DNA from 2 places in the Streptomyces sp. 184 genome. Region 2 is predicted to be linked to the other one. Evidence: riboswitches for the same ligand, from Rfam matches in the RefSeq annotation. Region 2 holds a riboswitch; the other holds the start of a gene.
What was found. Region 2 has a riboswitch for S-adenosylmethionine ahead of QBL21_RS24680 (aminotransferase class V-fold PLP-dependent enzyme). Riboswitches for the same ligand answer to the same signal wherever they lie in the genome.
Positions count from the first base shown of each region.

Region 1: linked by a shared signal. The riboswitch ahead of thrC (threonine synthase) and the one ahead of QBL21_RS24680 (aminotransferase class V-fold PLP-dependent enzyme) in region 2 are both predicted to bind S-adenosylmethionine.

Region 1 covers NZ_CP123230.1:7,462,429-7,466,778, forward strand. Annotated here, with positions in the region: gene QBL21_RS31730 (MoaD/ThiS family protein) at 280-558, opposite strand; gene thrC (threonine synthase) at 555-1,859, opposite strand; SAM riboswitch class I at 1,877-2,016, opposite strand; gene QBL21_RS31740 (glucosyl-3-phosphoglycerate synthase) at 2,198-3,265, shown strand; gene QBL21_RS31745 (trehalose-6-phosphate synthase) at 3,411-4,350, shown strand, end outside.
Region 2 covers NZ_CP123230.1:5,809,597-5,813,946, reverse strand. Annotated here, with positions in the region: gene QBL21_RS24690 (cytochrome bc complex cytochrome b subunit) at 1-1,057, shown strand, start outside; gene trpD (anthranilate phosphoribosyltransferase) at 1,187-2,254, shown strand; SAM riboswitch class IV at 2,385-2,502, shown strand; gene QBL21_RS24680 (aminotransferase class V-fold PLP-dependent enzyme) at 2,688-4,073, shown strand; gene QBL21_RS24675 (glycerate kinase) at 4,319-4,350, opposite strand, start outside.

The DNA.
Region 1 (4,350 bases), 1.7 Mb from region 2:
TATCCGCACAGATGCCCAGTGCAACAGGTCAATCGGACGAGAATTCTGCGGACACTCGATCGGTATTTTTCCAATCAATTTCCGCCATTCCCCGACAACTCGGGCAGGGCATAACTCACCATCACGACAATTAACTCTCCGCATTTGCGGGGAACTTGTCGCGTTCTCATATGCGCGGAGCATGGGCCACGAGGGGGGAACGCCCCAACCCTATCGCGTGTCCGGACATGCGAACGGCCCCACTCCGGATCAGTGGGGCCGCACACACGACAGCGGGGTTCAGCAGCCTCCGGCGACCGCCGGAATGATCGAGATGCCGGCCCCCTCGGGGGTGGGAGTCCGCAGGCCATCGGCGAAGCGGACGTCGTCGTCGTTCACGTAGACGTTCACGAAGCGACGCAGCTTGCCTTGATCGTCTAGCACCCGGCCGGCGATTCCGCGGTGGTTCTTCTCCAGGTCTTCGATCACCTCCGCCAGGGTCGCGCCCTCGGCGCTCACCTCTGCCCGCCCGTCGGTATACGTACGGAGGATGGTCGGAATTCGGACGTTCACGCTCATGATGCGAGGCCGGCCTCTCGGAAGGAGTCGAGTGTGGGACGAATGATCGCGCTCGGCCCCGTGGTGGGGGCGACCGCGTCGAGGGTCTTCAGACCGTCGCCGGTGTTGATCGCGACGGTGGTCTCGGCCGGGTCGATCCGGCCGTCCGCGACGAGCTTCGCCAGCACGCCGAAGGTCACGCCGCCCGCCGTCTCCGCGAAGACGCCCTCGGTGCGGGCCAGCAGCTTGACCGCGTCCACGACCTCGGCGTCCGTGACGTCCTCCACCGCACCGCCGGTGCGGCGGGCGATGTCCAGCACGTACGGTCCGTCGGCCGGGTTGCCGATGGCGAGGGACTTGGCGATGGTGTCGGGCCGGACCGGGCGTACCACGTCGTGGCCGTCCTTGAAGGCCCGCGAGACCGGCGAGCAGCCCGCCGCCTGGGCGCCGAAGATCTTGTACGGGCGCTCCTCGACCAGGCCCGTCGCGATCAGCTCCTTCAGCGCCTTGTCGATCTTCGTGAGCTGGGAGCCGGACGCCACCGGGATGACGATGTTGTCCGGGAGCCGCCAGCCGAGCTGCTCGCAGATCTCGTACGCGAGGGTCTTGGAGCCCTCCGCGTAGTACGGGCGCAGGTTGACGTTCGTGAAGCCCCAGCCCTCGCCGATCGGATCGCCGATCAGCTCGGAGCAGAAACGGTTCACGTCGTCGTACGTGCCCTCGATGCCGACGACGTCGCCGCCGTACACCGAGGCCATGACGACCTTCGCGTGCTCCAGGTCGTACGGGATGAACACGCACGACCGCAGCCCGGCCCGCGCGGCGGCGGCGCCGACGGCGCCGGCCAGGTTGCCGGTGGACGAGCAGGACAGCGTGGTGAAGCCGAAGGCGCGGGCCGCCTCGACGGCGATGGCCACCACCCGGTCCTTGAACGAGTGCGTGGGGTTGCCGGAGTCGTCCTTCACGTGCAGCTCACCGGTCACGCCCAGCTCGGCGGCGAGCCGGTCGGCGCGGTGCAGCCGGGTGAAGCCGGGGTTCAGATTGGGCTTGGACGCCACGTCGGCGGGGACGGGCAGCAGCGGCGCGTACCGCCAGATGCTCCGCGGTCCCGCCTCGATGCGCTCCCGCAGCCGGGCCGCGGACCCGGCGTCGCCGCCGGGCAGCTCGTACGCCGCCTCCAGCGGCCCGAAACAGGACTGGCACGCGAACACCGGCCCCAGCGGCACCCGCTCCCCGCACTCCCGGCACGACAGCGCGACGGCGGGACCCAGGTCGGGGGCGCCGTCTACGACGGCCGGGGTGGGAGCTGTGTCTACAGCCATACTGGCGAGGCCCTCTCTCCTCATCTTCCCCGCGACGCGTCTCGCCGCAGGACGGAATTGGCACCATCACCGTCCGGGGCCTCGCAGCGTCGCGAGTACCGGACGGAGGGTTGCCGGGGCTTCTACGGGCCGTTCCCTCTGCCCCTCTGGATGAGCTCTGTATGGCGCCGGCCCGGCGGGGCCGTCCGACGCATTTATGCGACGCGCGGACCCCGACATAGGGACGTCACGCACGTTGTTCAAGACTGTAACCGACGACCAGGACAGTTGTGAGGGCCGTCCGGCACGCGAGACGGCTCTCACACCTCACAGGACCACCGGCAAGGGGAGGCCCGCAGGTGCTCGATGACGTGGAGCAGTGGCTGAAGACGCGGTCCTGGTCCGCGCCGGACCGGCCGCGCGCCCGGCTCCTGGCGGCCAAGCGGGCGCTGGGGGCGCGGGGGACGGTCAGCGTGGTGCTGCCGGCGCTCGACGAGGAGGCGACGGTCGGGGCGATCGTCGCGGCGATCCGGGCGGAGCTGATGGCTCCGGGCGGCCCGGAAGGCGACCGGCTCGTGGACGAGCTGGTCGTGATGGACTCCGGCTCCACGGACCGTACGGCGGAGGTCGCCGCCGCGGCCGGCGCGCGGGTGGTGCACCGCGACGAGGTGCTGCCGCGGATGCCGGCGGTGGCGGGCAAGGGCGAGGTGCTGTGGCGGTCGCTGCTGGTGACGCGCGGCGAGATCGTGTGCTTCGTGGACGCGGACCTGCGGGACTTCGACACGGCGTTCGTGAGCGGGATCGTGGGTCCGCTGCTGACGGAGCCGGACGTGGAGTTCGTGAAGGCGGTGTACGACAGACCCCTCGGTACGGGGGGCGGTGCGAAGGGTGCGGAGTTCGGTGCGGGCGGTGCGGTCGGTTCGGCGGTCGGTGCGGCGGCGGGTACGGCGGGCGGTGCGGGTCGCGCGGAGGCGGGCGGCCAGGGTGGGCGGGTGACGGAGCTGGTGGCCCGGCCGCTGCTGAACCTGCACTGGCCGCTGCTGGCCGGTTTCGTCCAGCCGCTGGGCGGCGAGTACGCGGCGCGGCGCTCGCTGCTGGAGCGGCTGCCGTTCCCGGTCGGGTACGGGGTGGAGCTGGGCCTGCTCGTCGACGCGCTGCACACGGTGGGGCTCGACGCCCTGGCGCAGGTCGACGTCGGCGTCCGCCGCCACCGCCACCAGGACGACCGTGCGCTGGGCCGCATGGCGGCGGCGATCTACCGCACGGCGCAGCTCCGGCTGGCGCGGGGGCACCTGGTGCGGCCGCGGCTGACGCAGTTCGACCGCGGCGCGGACGGGACGTTCGAGCCGCGGACGTACGGGGTCGACACGGAGGAGCGGCCGCCGATGCGGGAGATCCGGGAGTACGTGGAGCGCCGCGCGGCGTAGCCCGCGGCGGGCGGGCCGTACCGGGGAATCCCCGTGCTCGCACGCGCCGCTCCCCCACCGCTCCCCCCACTGGTCTCGGCCACCGGTCTCGGCCACACCGTCCCGGGTGCGTTTCGCGGGGGCCCGTCGTGGCTAGGCTCGGCGCATGGTCGAGTCCCCCGGTGCCCCCCTGCTCGTCGCGTCGAACCGCGGGCCCGTCTCGTACGCCGTCGGGGACGACGGTGAACTCGCCGCCAAGCGCGGCGGCGGCGGGCTCGTCTCCGGGCTCAGTGCCGTGGGGCCCGACGCCGGGGCGCTGTGGGTGTGCGCCGCGCTGGGCGGCGGGGACCGGGAGGCCGTGCGGCGGGGGGTGGCCGAGCCGGGGGTGCGGATGCTCGGCATCGACCCGGAGGTCTTCCACGACGCGTACAACGGCGTCGCGAACTCCGTGCTGTGGTTCGTGCACCACATGCTCTACGACATCCCCGTCGCTCCCGTCTTCGACGCCGGGTTCCGCCGCCAGTGGGCCGCGTACGAGGCGTACAACCGCGCCTTCGCCGACGCCCTGGCGGACGGTGCCGCCGAGGGCGCCGAGGTGCTGGTGCAGGACTACCACCTGTGCCTCGTGCCAGGCATGCTCCGCGAGCGCCGGCCCGACCTGCGCATCTCGCACTTCACCCACACGCCGTGGGCACCTCCCGAGTACTTCCGGCTCCTGCCCGACGACATCGCCGCCGCGCTGCTGCGCGGGCTCCTCGGCGCCGACCGCGTCGGCTTCCACACCCGCCGGTGGGCCGAGGCGTTCGTCTCCTGCTGCCGCGACGTGCTCGGCGGTGCGGCGGACGTCGCCTGGGGCGGTGAGGACCCGCGGGGGCAGCGGACCACCTTCGTGGACGTGCACGCCCTCGGCGCCGACGCCGACTTCCTGCGCGAGCGGTCCCGGCGGCCGGACGTGGCCGAGCGGATGGCGGCCCTGCGCGAGCAGATCGGCGGCGCGGACCGCGAGGTCCTCGTGCGGGTGGACCGCACGGAGCTGTCGAAGAACATCGTCCGCGGGCTGCTCGCGTACCGGGAGCTGCTGGAGGGACGGCCGCAGTGGCGCGGGC
Region 2 (4,350 bases):
GTACCTGGCGTTCTTCCTCTGGGGCGGTGAGTTCCCAGGGACGGACATCATCCCGAGATTCTTCGCGGTGCACGTGCTCCTGGTGCCGGGCATCATGCTGGGGCTCTTCGTGCTCCACCTGATCCTGGTCTTCTACCACAAGCACACCCAGTTCGCGGGCTCCGGCAAGACCAACGAGAACGTCGTGGGCATGCCCTTCATGCCGGTCTACGTGGCGAAGGCGGGCGGGTTCTTCTTCCTGGTCTTCGGCGTGATCACGCTGATCGCGGGGATGTTCACCATCAACCCGGTCTGGGATCTCGGACCCTACCGACCAGATCTGGTCTCCACCGGAGCCCAACCGGACTGGTACATGGGCTGGACCGAGGGCCTGATCCGGTTCATGCCAGGGTGGGAATGGGTCATCCCGGGCGGGTACACGATCAACTTCGGGGTGTTCATCCCCCTGATGATCGTGGGCGTCGTCCCGGTCGTGCTGGTCGCCTACCCGTTCTTCGAAGCCTGGGTCACCGGCGACCGCCGCGAGCACCACATCCTGGACCGCCCGCGCAACGTGCCGACCCGCACCGCCTTCGGTGTGGCCTGGCTGACCTGGGTCTTCGTGCTGCTGATGGCCGGCGGCAACGACCTGTGGGCCACGCACTTCCACCTCTCGATCGAATCGATCACCTGGTTCGTGCGGATCGCCTTCTTCGTCGCCCCCGTGCTGGCCTTCTGGGTCACCCGGCGCATCTGCCTCGGGCTCCAGCGGCGGGACCGCGAGAAGGTCCTGCACGGCCGGGAGACGGGCATCATCAAGAGGCTGCCGCACGGCGAGTTCATCGAGGTGCACGAGCCGCTGTCGCAGGAGGAGATGCACGTCCTCACCTCCCACGACCAGCACGCGCCGCTGGAACTCGGCCCGACGGTCGACGACAACGGCGTGGTGCGCAAGCAGGGTCCGGTGGAGAAGCTGCGGGCCCGGCTGTCGAAGGGCTACTTCGGCGAGGCCGGCCAGATCCCGAAGCCGACCCGGCGCGAGTACGAGGAGATCACCAGCGGGCACGGGCACCACTAGGGCCGCACGACCGCCGGCGACATCGCCACCGGGGCCCCCGTCCAGCAGTTGGACGGGGGCCCTTCGGCGTACTCTGCGCTCGATAGGCTGACGCCCGACGACTGAGACGACCCCCGGGGACGGTGTGCCATGAGCGTGCAGACGGCAGCAGGAGGCGACAGCCCGGCGGCGCGTTCCTGGCCGGACGTCATCAGCGCGCTGATCGCCGGGCGGGACCTCGACGCCGAGGACACCGCCTGGGCCATGGACCAGATCATGTCGGGCGCCGCGAGCAACGCGCAGATCGCCGGGTTCGCGGTCGCGCTGCGCGCCAAGGGCGAGACGGTCGCGGAGATCTCCGGCCTGGTGCGCACGATGTACGAGCACGCCAACACCATCGACGTCCCCGGCCCGACCGTGGACGTCGTCGGCACCGGCGGCGACCGGGCCCGTACCGTCAACATCTCCACCATGTCCGCAATCGTCGTCGCCGGGACCGGCGCGAAGGTCGTCAAACACGGCAACCGGGCCGCGTCCTCCGCCTCCGGCGCCTCCGACGTGCTGGAGAAGCTGGGGGTCAACCTCGACCTCACGCCCGAGCGGGTCGCCGAGGTCGCCGAGCAGGCGGGCATCACCTTCTGCTTCGCGGTGAAGTTCCACCCCGCGATGCGGCACGTCGCGCAGACCCGCAAGGAACTGGGCGTCATCACCCCGTTCAACTTCCTCGGCCCGCTCACCAACCCGGCCCGGGTCGGGGCGCAGGCCACCGGCGTCGCGGACGCCCGGATGGCACCGATCATGGCCGGTGTGCTGGCCGAGCGCGGCGCTTCGGCGCTCGTCTTCCGCGGCGACGACGGGCTGGACGAGCTGACGACCACCGCCACCTCGCAGGTGTGGACCGTGCGCGACGGCGCGGTGCGGCAGGAGAGCTTCGACCCGCGGGACGTCGGCATCGACCTGGTGCCGGTGGAGGCGCTGCGGGGCGCGGACGCCTCGTACAACGCCGACGTGGCCCGGCGGCTGCTGGCCGGCGAGACCGGCCCGGTGCGCGACGCGGTGCTGCTGAACGCGGCGGCGGCGCTCACGGCCCTGGACCCCGGCGCGGACGGCCCGCTGCCGGAGCGGATCGCGGCGGGCATCGTACGGGCCGCCGAGTCCATCGACTCGGGGTCGGCGCTGCGGGTGCTGGAGCGCTGGGTGGCGGCCAGCAACGGCTGAGGAGGGTCCGCGACTTCCCGCGCGGGGGCGCCCTCGCGCGAGGGCTGTTCGCCGCCGATTTCCGGAGAGTTGCGGACAGCCCGGGCAACCGGGTTGCGCCGCGGCTCTCCGGTGCGCATACTCCTGACCAGGTCACGAGCGACAGCGATCAAGGCCCCGGCCCGCTGTCCGGCAACCCTCCGTCCGTGGCGGGGTGCCCCGGGTGATGACCGGGCCGCAGGCAGCGAGGTCTGCGGCAAGCGCGGACCCCTCGCGAATCCAGGGGTCCTGGTCGGCCGAGGGAGTACCGCCGTGAGCAAGCGAATGCGCTAGGGGCCTTTCCGCCCCGCCGCCGCTGCGCGCGTCCCCGCCATCCGAGCGTCGCGCGCGTCCTCTTCCGGGCCGTACGGGCCCGTCACCCCGCATCTCCGCGCCTGCTCACGGGAGTTTTTGCATGTCTGCGTCCACGCTCACCCCCGCCTGTCTGCCCGTCCTCGGCCGCGAGGTCCGCGCCCCGCTCGTCACCGGCGGCGACGTCGAGTACGCCGCCCTGGACTACGCGGCCAGCGCCCCCGCGCTCCAGCGCGTCTGGGACGACGTCGCCGCCTACGCGCCGTACTACGGCAGCGTGCACCGCGGCGCCGGCTACCTCTCGCAACTGTCCACCGAGCTGTTCGAGTCCAGCCGGGCCACGGTCGCCGACTTCCTCGGCTGCCGCCCCGACGACCAGGTCGTCTTCACCCGCTCCACCACCGACTCGCTCAACCTGCTGGCCTCGGCGCTGCCGCCGGGCACCGAGGTCTACGTCTTCGAGACCGAGCACCACGCCGCGCTGCTGCCCTGGCAGCACGACGGGTCCGCGGCCGGCCGGGTCACCGTGCTCGCCGCGCCCGCCGGCCCCGGGCAGGCCGTGGCGGCGCTGGACTCCGCGCTCGCCGCGCGGGTCGGCGACGGTCCCGCGCTGGTCTGCGTCACCGGCGCCTCGAACGTCACCGGCGAGCTGTGGCCCGTACGGGAGCTGACCGCGGCGGCGCACCGGCACGGGGCGCGCCTCGTCCTGGACGCGGCGCAGCTCGCGCCGCACCACCCGGTGGACGTGGCGGACCTGGACGTGGACTGGGTGGCCTTCTCCGGGCACAAGCTGTACGCGCCCTTCGGGGCCGGCGTGCTCGCGGGCCGGGCGGACTGGCTCCGGGCGGCGCCGCCGTACCTCGCGGGCGGGGGCGCCAGCCGGCGCGTGCTGCGCGCGGAGGGCGGGGGAGTGGACGTCGAGTGGCAGACGACGGCGGCGCGGCACGAGGCGGGGTCGCCGAACGTCATCGGCGCGTACGCGATCGCGTCGGCGTGCAAGGCGCTGACGGAGGCCGGGTTCGACGCGCTGGTGGCGCGCGAGCGGGCGCTGGTGGCGCGGGTGCTGGCGGGCCTGGCGGAGCTGCCGGGGGTGCGGGTGCTGTCGCTCTTCGGCGCGGACGCGGCGCGGGTGGGGGTGATCTCGTTCGTGGTCGACGGCTGGAGCAGCTCGCATCTGGCGGCGGCGCTGTCGGCGGAGCACGGCATCGGGGTGCGCGACGGGCTGTTCTGCGCGCACCCGCTGCTGCGGGCGCTGCTCGGCGAGACGGGCGGGTCCGCCGAGTACGCCGAGTGCGGGGGCGGCGCGGGGGACGGGGAGCGGCCCCTGAACGCGGTGCGGGTGAGCTTCGGCGCGGGGACGCCGGACGAGCACGTGGACCGGTTCCTGGCGGCGCTGGGGTCGCTGGTGCGCGACGGGGCGCGGTGGTCGTACCGCACGGTGGACGGCCGGTGCGTACCCGCCTCCGGCGTGGCGCCGGCCGCGGCCTGAGACCCGGGCACGGGTGCGCCCGCGCGCGCCGGCTGCCGTGGACGCTGCGGGCCGGCGGCGTGGCCGTCGCGTACCGGGGCGGGCTCCGACCGGCGCATGTCCGCGCGGGGCGCGCACGTCGCGTACCCGGTGGGGCTCTGATCGAGGGCCCGTCCGTGCGCGGTGCGCACGTGCGGGCCACCTCGCGGCTCGCCGAGCCCCTCTGCGGTGCGCCGAGGGGGTGCTGCGCCGTGCCCGGCCCCGCGCTACCTCCTTTTCCCGGTCCCGGCCGGCCCCC